4 regions of the Candidatus Thiodiazotropha sp. AKAK3 genome follow, and region 4 is predicted to be linked to each of the others. Evidence: predicted binding sites of a transcription regulator. Region 4 holds the regulator's gene; each other region holds the start of a gene.

Region 1 (2,208 bases), on a different contig from region 4:
AGCCGCTTTAAGCACCGCTCATAACAGGCATCGGTTTCACCCTTGGTTTGCCACACCGGTATGGGCCACCCCTGCTGTCTGGCTATTACAGTCTCCATATCCCAGTAGGCGCCTCGCACCAGTCGAACTGAAACGGCTACACCCCGTTTCTCAACCCACTCAATAAGATCATTTAAATCCTGGTCACTCTCTTTAAGGTAAGCCTGAAGCACCACCCCCAAACCCTGCCACTCCCGATAGGCAGGCTCCATCGCAACCCTTTTGAAGAGTCTGAGAATGATATCTTTGTAGTCGTACTGCTCCATATCGAGACAAAGGGTCAGTTCAGCATCCTTTGCCGCATCACATATCGGTCTTAACCTTGCCATTAAAATTTCTATGGCGCCGTCTGTGTCGACGGGCGCTATTTGAGAGTAGAGGGATGTGACTTTTATCGATAGGTTTAGACCCTTGATCCCTGATGAGGAGATTTGTTTGATCAAATCGAGGTAGGCATTCTGATAGTGATACGCCTCTCTTTCACTCACTGTGGCTTCGCCAAGGAGGTCAAGGCTGGTGTTAACCCCCCTGCTTTGTAACCTGCTTATGGAGTGCAAAATATCAGTCGCATTATTACCACCGATAAATCGATGTGCGACACCTTTAACTGCACTCCTGATAACAGGCGCCACAAGTTTTGGCATACTGTTTACCGATATACGCCGGATTCCCCAGTTGACCAATGAAGGTAAACCTCGGCTATCAACCTCACTAAAGTACGCTTTGAAATGATCGATCAGGATTTTGTCATCGGTCAGCATGGGCACTGCATCTATAAATCTAAGTGCCTGTGTACGAAAATGATTATCGGCTACCAGTTGTGCCAGCAATCTATCAATCCAACCTGTTCGGCTGGATGCTCCCCTCGCCTCCCGCTCCTGCCACATCTGACGGCCAACCCTTTGAATTTTATCTTCAAATGATCTATCCACCTTCAGCTCCTCAAACTGCATTTACCTAAAGTCTAGACCGGATCATTTATCCAGGCTCAGTGGACAACCCCCTCCCATCAAGGAATAGGGGCTTTAACTTAGCAGGAGAGCCGTAACTTAAACGAAACATTAAAAAGATGCGGAACAACGCCATGCATCTTTCTGGTGCTTCACTATTTACCGCCTCGCACTACCTTGGAGCAGAGAGATATAGAACAGCACTCATTAAGCGCCAAAACTGTGCGCGCCAAATCTACAAACTATGCCTTCAAGCGTTAACCATCTGTTTTTAGATAAGAATAAATAGTTGGCACAGTACATGCCCTATCCCTCTTCAGACCAAAACGTTGACTCTAACGAAATAGGACGAATAACAGATGAGCATATCGAAACATAAATTAAAAAATTTAGTTCTTGGCACAGCTACAGGTCTTGCACTCTCTTTCACCTCTCTCGCGCAGGCATCCGATACCATCAAGGTTGGTATTCTGCATTCACTATCTGGCACCATGGCCATCAGTGAAACCACACTGAAAGACACCATGCTGATGCTGATCAAAGAGCAGAATGCGAAGGGCGGTGTGCTAGGTAAAAAATTGGAGCCTGTGGTAGTCGACCCGGCTTCCAACTGGCCATTATTCGCTGAAAAAGCCCGCGAATTACTGAGTAAACATAAAGTCTCTGCCATCTTCGGTAACTGGACCTCGGTGTCCAGAAAATCGGTACTTCCAGTTGTCGAGGAGTTGAATGGACTGCTCTTCTATCCGGTTCAATATGAAGGTGAAGAGTCATCCAAGAATGTCTTCTACACAGGTGCCGCACCAAACCAGCAGGCAATACCTGCTGTTGACTACCTGATGAATGAAATTGAGGTAAAGCGTTGGGTATTGGCAGGCACCGACTATGTCTATCCACGTACCACCAACAAGATTCTTGAGGCCTATCTGAAAGCCAAGGGTGTTGCCGATAAGGATATAATGATCAATTACACCCCCTTTGGTCACTCTGATTGGCAGTCTATTGTCTCCGATATCAAGAAATTCGGCTCAACCGGCGTGAAGACTGCAGTAGTCTCAACCATCAACGGTGATGCCAATGTTCCTTTCTATAAGGAACTTGGTAATCAGGGCCTCTCTGCAGAAGATATTCCTGTCGTCGCATTCTCAGTTGGTGAAGAGGAACTCTCCGGTATCGATACAAAACCACTCGTCGGTCACCTCGCCGCCTGGAACTATTT
Region 2 (2,208 bases), on a different contig from region 4:
GCAGGCCTGTGCATATGTAATGGATCCAGTTCATCATTAACGGCACATCTGCGCCATGATGTCAGAATCTGTCTGGCCAACGGCGAATCATCCGGTGATTTTTCGTCGGCGAGTACATTAAAAATATTTTGTGCGTGTTGACGTTGTAGGTGTCTACGAGCCATCTACTACATCCTCCATCCCCACTTTTCAGCGAGGCTATATATTATTTTTCAGGCAGCAACATGCTGTATACAACTGCACTGGCATTTTTCACACAAATCACTCCTTTCGTGATGACTACAGCTTTGCCACCGATAGATGATCGGGGCGACGTCACGATTCCATGGATAACTTCTTGGGCTAAGCAAGGGCTGATTATCACTATCTGTGACCGTAATCAGCCCTCCTTGGAACTAATCACCCTACGATGACTGGTGTAGTTATTACGACTGCAACTTCAGCGACAATCGTGTAAATACTCCCAGTTCTATCCCGGTTGATCTAATCAAGTGACACGCTTATCTGTGAAAACTGGGGTCTTGATCCGGCAATTTCTGAGTCAGATCCGCAGATAAATTCGATACCACCTAGTGGGAATGTTGTGATATGCCTTTTATTAGTAATCAGCTGAAGTCTAGTCAAATAGTTGGATTACAGCAAACTACAACTGTAATGAACCCCAAATAGTTTATCGTTGTCTGGCGGTTATTGGATGGTTCTGCCTGTTATGGGTTGATCCTATGATTAATGGGTAAATGTTCTGCCCTGACTGATCGTTGTGCACTCTCCAGCCCACATATCGAGCTGAACATTCTTATTCCGGATTCTCTACAACGCTGTAACTGTAACCTCCTGTAACGAAACCGATACACCCTTTGTTGTTATCTGATACCTGCAAATTTTGGGCGCTATCTCCAAACTGACCTGAAAAAAAATAATCTATAAATATCAGATAGATAAATTGTTTTTGTATGTGGCCTGGGTCTTGCTATAGATGTTTGAAGGAGGGTATGGCGGCGCCAGGGCGTTCGGCCTTGCCGACCATCCAGAGACGATCAACCACTTTCGGGGAGGAGAAATAAATATGATATTCCCGCTGAAAACTAAGGCCTTAAGCGCAGCTACGGTAGTTACCGTACTGAGTGGAGGTTTAAGTCTGAGCAGTATGGTTCAGGCCGGGGTCACCCAGGCTGATATTGATAATGATGCCAAGACTACTGGAGATGTGGTCAGTTGGGGCATGGGTCAACAGGGCCAGCGATATAGTCCACTTAAAAAGATCAACAAGGGCAATGTGAAGAAGCTGGTGCCAGCTTGGAGTTTTTCCTTTGGTGGTGAAAAGCAGCGCGGCCAGGAAGCGCAGCCTGTGATACATAACGGTCGAATTTTTGTGACAGGCTCATATTCACGTCTGTACGCAATCGATGCCAAGAGTGGTGAGGAGTTATGGCAGTACGATCATCGCCTGCCCGACGGTATTTTGCCTTGCTGTGATGTTATTAATCGTGGCGCAGCCCTCCACGGTGACCTGGTAATCTTCGGTACCCTTGATGCCCGCCTGGTGGCATTGGATCAAGCTACCGGTAAGGTCAAGTGGCGCTCAAAGATCGATGATTACAAGGCTGGCTACTCATTCACCGCGGCACCCCTGATCGTGAAAGACATGGTAATCACTGGTGTTTCCGGTGGTGAGTTCGGTGTCATTGGTCGTGTGGAAGCACGAGATGCCAAGACTGGTGAGCTGCGTTGGATTCGTCCCTCTGTTGAAGGACACATGGGCTATATCTGGAAAAACGGCGAAAAGAAGGAGAACGGGATCACCGGTACTACCAATGCAACCTGGCCTGGCGACATGTGGAAGACAGGCGGTGCTGCTACCTGGCAGGGGGGTACTTACGATACTGAAACTGATCTGATCTTCTACGGTACTGGCAATCCTGCGCCTTGGAACGCCCATATGCGTCCAGGGGACAATCTCTATTCCACCTCTACCCTGGCATTAGATCCAGATACCGGCAAAATCTCCTGGCACTACCAATACACACCCAACGATGGTTGGGACTATGACGGTGTAAATGAGTTGGTCTCCTTCAATACCGGGGGTAAGAAGCTGGCGGGTCACGCCGATCGCAATGGCTTTTTCTATGTCCTTGACCGTACCAACGGCAAGTTGGAGAACGCTTTTCCCTTCGTTACCCGGGTCGATTTTGCCAAGGGTATCGATAT
Region 3 (2,208 bases), on a different contig from region 4:
AGCCTTGATGACATTCAATGGGGCTTGAATCTTGAATATGGCGCCGGAGATCGCTTCGCGCATGGTTTGTACCATCTGCTGCTCCGCCATATTGGCACGGATCATATTCAGTCGTGCTTCTTGAATACGATTGCGACTGCTAGTAACTTCATTGGCAATCAACAGCAGACAGCACCGAGTCTCCTCCTGTTGTTTGAAATAGTGTTGGGCTGCTTCGTCCAACTCAGGCAGATGTACACCTGAACAGGCGAACCATCTTGGACTAACCCCTCCAGGCGGATCCAGTCTTACATCCACATTTGTAAAGCCATTGCCGACTTGGCAGACCTTACCCAGATCAAAGCCTATCTGTTGCTCTAGAGCTTCTAAAAAAACTGTTGTGGGTTCTACACCTCTAAAATCCCCCATCAAGGCTTTGTAAGCATGATTATCCAGTAACACTTTCCCATCCGCAGCCACTACAGCCACCACCATAGGTGCTGCATTCAGTGCTGCTTCGGTAAGATTTTTTTGGAACTTTAAACGCTGCTCCAGCTGGTGCACCTCAGTAACATCACGGTGCATACCAAGAAAAAACGCAGTTTTACCTTTACTGTTGTTCACCGGAGAGATGATCAGTTCAGCGAGATACTCCTCACTGGATTTACGGTGGTTGACAAGAGTACCGTGCCAAACCTCGTTTTTCTGAATAGTCTCCCAAAGCTCTCTGTAGATCGATTCTGGAGTCGATTTACTTGAGAGTACCGACTCATTCTTACCTATCACCTCTTCCCTGGAATAGCCGGTTAGCATCTCAAACGCGCTATTAACATAGAGGATTCGTGCTGTAGGATCGGTGATTGATATCGCGATGGGTGCTTGTTCAACTGATTCGAAAAAGAGCTTTGGTGGTAAAAACTGATTACTGTCCAGATTCCCGAATGCCTCGAGGATTTCATCCGGCGTTCCTTCAGGAGGAGAGGCAAGAAAGTCATTAATCCTGTCGACAACATCGCTGTTAGTAGATTTTATTTTTCGTTGGATCATAACTGCGATCATCCTAATGCGAATGTAGAAAAACTGAACATAGCTAAGGTTATAGCAAAACCCATACCATCGCTGATTACAGAGGTGAGAACCATTAGATAGCCCCCGTTGTCGCTAACTCTACAAAGTAACCGCCGCAATCTGTTGCGAAACCTACAAAGCAATGGATGATCCTTTTCGGTGCATTTCCGCACTAAAACAGTGCTTATTCAAATTAACCCATGAATACAGCGCTCTAAGCCACTGATCATGACATACATGATCTAATTATCTGATTATTTAGATGATTGGCATATTTTTTGTTGGGTAATAATCATCACAGTAAAGCGATGCTATTCATGGACTATATACTGATCATTCTTTCTACGGCTTTGGTCAACAACGTTGTGTTGGTCAAGTTTCTCGGTTTGTGTCCCTTAATGGGAGTATCCAACAAGCTCGATTCTGCCCTGGGTATGGGGTTGGCCACAACTTTTGTGCTTACCCTTGCAGCCTTTGCAAGCTGGTTGTTGGAACACTTTGTACTACAACCCCTGGATCTGGGATTTCTGCGAATACTGACCTTCATCCTGGTTATCGCTGTGGTGGTTCAGTTCACAGAGATGGTAGTGCGTAAAACTTCGCCAGCGCTCTACCAGGTACTTGGCATCTTCCTTCCATTGATCACCACAAACTGCGCCGTATTAGGTGTTGCCTTACTGAATGTGCAACAGGAAAACAGCTTTCTGGCCAGTCTACTCTATGGTTTCGGTTCTGCACTCGGTTTTACATTGGTACTGGTGATGTTCGCCGGTTTGCGTGAGCGTCTGGCGTTGGCGAATGTTCCCCAAGTTTTCAGCGGTGCCCCAATTGCTTATGTCGTCGCTGGCCTGATGTCTCTAGCCTTCATGGGATTTGCTGGTTTAACCAGCAATTGACCTGAACATACCGGAGAGGCCCTTAAATGGAGAACTCAATGAATGAAAAGCACATTGATCTATATCGATCGACAATCTCAGTGAATCAAACCATTCACTGTGAGCGTAACCGATAGCAAGGAGAATCGATGATGGTTTCTGCAATCCTTATTCTGACTGCACTAGGCGTCACTATGGGCGCGATGCTGGGGATAGCATCAAAATATCTGGCTGTAGAGGGAAATCCACTTCAGCAAGAGATTGAAGAACTGCTCCCCGGATCTCA
Region 4 (2,208 bases):
AGCGACGCCGCCTGGAGATTGCCCGTGCGCTTTCAATGGAGCCCGCATTCATTTTGTTGGATGAGCCATTTGCAGGTGTCGACCCAATTGCGGTTATCGATATTAAAAGAATCATTCAACATCTTAGAGAATTAAAGATTGGGGTGTTGATTACCGACCATAATGTTAGAGAGACTCTTGATATTTGTGATAGAGCCTACATCATTAATACTGGTAAGGTATTGGCGGAAGGAACCACCGAGGAGATCCTCGATAACCAGGAGGTACGTAGTGTTTATCTGGGCGAAAATTTTACTATGTAAGGCTATGTTTATGTTTTTTCATGGATTATGTGATTTAAGAGTAGAGATGATGACTACTCGTCAGCTGACAAAATGAAGGTTAAAGTATGAGGCAGAATTATATTCAAACGAAACAAATACCAAGAATTATTCCGTGAACGGCATTTATTAGCTAGAATGAATATAAAGACATACAAATAACATACCAGGTTTAAAGATATCTCTGCTATGAAGCAGGCTCTACAGCTCCGGCTCGGACAACATTTAACAATGACACCTCAGTTGCAGCAGGCAATACGCCTGTTGCAATTGTCTGCGCTCGACCTGAGTCAGGAGGTGCAGGAGGTTCTTGAAACAAACCCCATGCTGGAGGGTGAAGAGGAGTTTAGTCAGCAGACTCAAAAAGAAGAAGCTAGTCAAGAGAGCTCTGATCAGAGTTCAGACAATAAAGAGTCTTTGAGCTCCAACGATATCAACAACGAGCGGGAAATTCAGACCGACAGTAGCCAGATCACAGAAGACCTGCCCGTTGATAGTGAATGGGCTGACGTATACGACAGTTATCTTCCCCCATCGAGCAGTGGTAGTGAATCTGCAGACAATGACTATCTGGTTCAGCGCAGTGGCGCGATCACTTTGCATGACCACCTGGTCTGGCAGATGACACTGACCCCATTCACTGAGCAGGATATTCTGATTGCCACTAACCTCATCGACAGTATTGATGAGGATGGATATTTCAAAGGTGATCTCCAGGAGATCCTGGTTTCCCTGAATGATGAGGAGATGACTCTGGAGGATGTAGAGGCAGTACTTCATCGTATCCAGGCTTTCGACCCTCCGGGGGTTGGTGCTCAGGGTGCTCAGGACTGCCTTCTAATTCAACTTCGGCAACTTCCTGAAAAAACACCCTATTTGGATTTGGCGATCAGACTCTGTCGCGACCATTTCAACTTGCTCTCTGCACAGGATCAGAATCAGATCATGCGACGAATGAAGGTTGATCAGGACGACCTGATGGCTATCATGCAGTTGATCAGGACGCTCAATCCTCACCCTGGCACAGCGATCGCCAAAAGCGAGCCTCAGTATGTGATTCCTGATGTATTCGTCAGCAAGCGCAATAATCGCTGGGTTGTGGAGCTAAATGGTGAGGTTACGCCTAAACTAAGGGTAAACAACGACTATGCCAGTCTGATCAAGCGTGCGGATCAGAGTGATGACAATACTTTCCTGAAAAACCACCTGCAGGAAGCGCGTTGGTTCATCAAAAGCCTGATGAGTCGAAATGAGACTATTCTGCGTGTGGCGAGTAAGATTGTTGAATATCAGCGGGGCTTTTTTGAACATGGCGAAGAGGCTATGAAGCCACTGGTTTTACGGGATATCGCTGAGGCTCTGGAGATGCACGAGTCGACCATATCCAGGGTGACAACCCAGAAGTATATGCATACCCCCAGGGGTACGCTGGAGTTTAAATATTTCTTCTCCAGCCATGTGAACACAAGTGCAGGGGGTGAGTGCTCCTCCACTGCTATACGTGCGCTGATAAAAAAATTGATTGCTGCAGAGAATACAAACAAACCTCTCAGCGATAACAAAATCGCCGCCATATTGTCGGAACAGGGTATAAAAGTGGCCCGCCGAACGGTGGCAAAATACCGCGAGTCGATGAGTATCCCACCATCGAACGAGCGTAAGCGACTGATGTAGGTGAAGTGAATTATCGGAGTGGCTATCATTCATGCTTGATATGCTTACTGAACCGGAGCGGTTTCAGATAAAAGTGGATTCATGAATGAGTTGCTGTAAAAATGCCCCGGCGTTACTTCACCGCCTCAGTTAGAGTGATGAGCCAACTCATCTAAGACAGGAGAAAATTATGCAGATAAGCGTTACCGGTCATCATGTGGAAGTTACCGATGCC

The links. The regulator sigma-54, encoded in region 4, starts transcription at its own class of promoters, with help from an activator protein. The targets are predictions, from matches to a motif close to TGGCANGNTNCNTGCTT.
Region 1: the regulator sigma-54 is predicted to act here: its motif matches at 1,280-1,296, upstream of urtA (urea ABC transporter substrate-binding protein).
Region 2: the regulator sigma-54 is predicted to act here: its motif matches at 957-973, upstream of AC4IE7_RS03275 (methanol/ethanol family PQQ-dependent dehydrogenase).
Region 3: the regulator sigma-54 is predicted to act here: its motif matches at 1,079-1,095, upstream of nifL (nitrogen fixation negative regulator NifL).

What each region holds. Positions count from the first base shown of each region.
Region 1 covers NZ_JBSYOQ010000046.1:48,278-50,485, forward strand. The annotation lists gene AC4IE7_RS09135 (proline dehydrogenase family protein) at 1-971, opposite strand, end outside; gene urtA (urea ABC transporter substrate-binding protein) at 1,349-2,208, shown strand, end outside.
Region 2 covers NZ_JBSYOQ010000022.1:34,940-37,147, reverse strand. The annotation lists gene AC4IE7_RS03280 (sigma-54-dependent Fis family transcriptional regulator) at 1-164, opposite strand, end outside; gene AC4IE7_RS03275 (methanol/ethanol family PQQ-dependent dehydrogenase) at 977-2,208, shown strand, end outside.
Region 3 covers NZ_JBSYOQ010000053.1:26,968-29,175, reverse strand. The annotation lists gene nifL (nitrogen fixation negative regulator NifL) at 1-1,026, opposite strand, end outside; gene rsxA (electron transport complex subunit RsxA) at 1,365-1,943, shown strand; gene rsxB (electron transport complex subunit RsxB) at 2,075-2,208, shown strand, end outside.
Region 4 covers NZ_JBSYOQ010000024.1:52,016-54,223, forward strand. The annotation lists gene lptB (LPS export ABC transporter ATP-binding protein) at 1-302, shown strand, start outside; gene AC4IE7_RS04095 (RNA polymerase factor sigma-54) at 510-1,994, shown strand; gene hpf (ribosome hibernation-promoting factor, HPF/YfiA family) at 2,164-2,208, shown strand, end outside.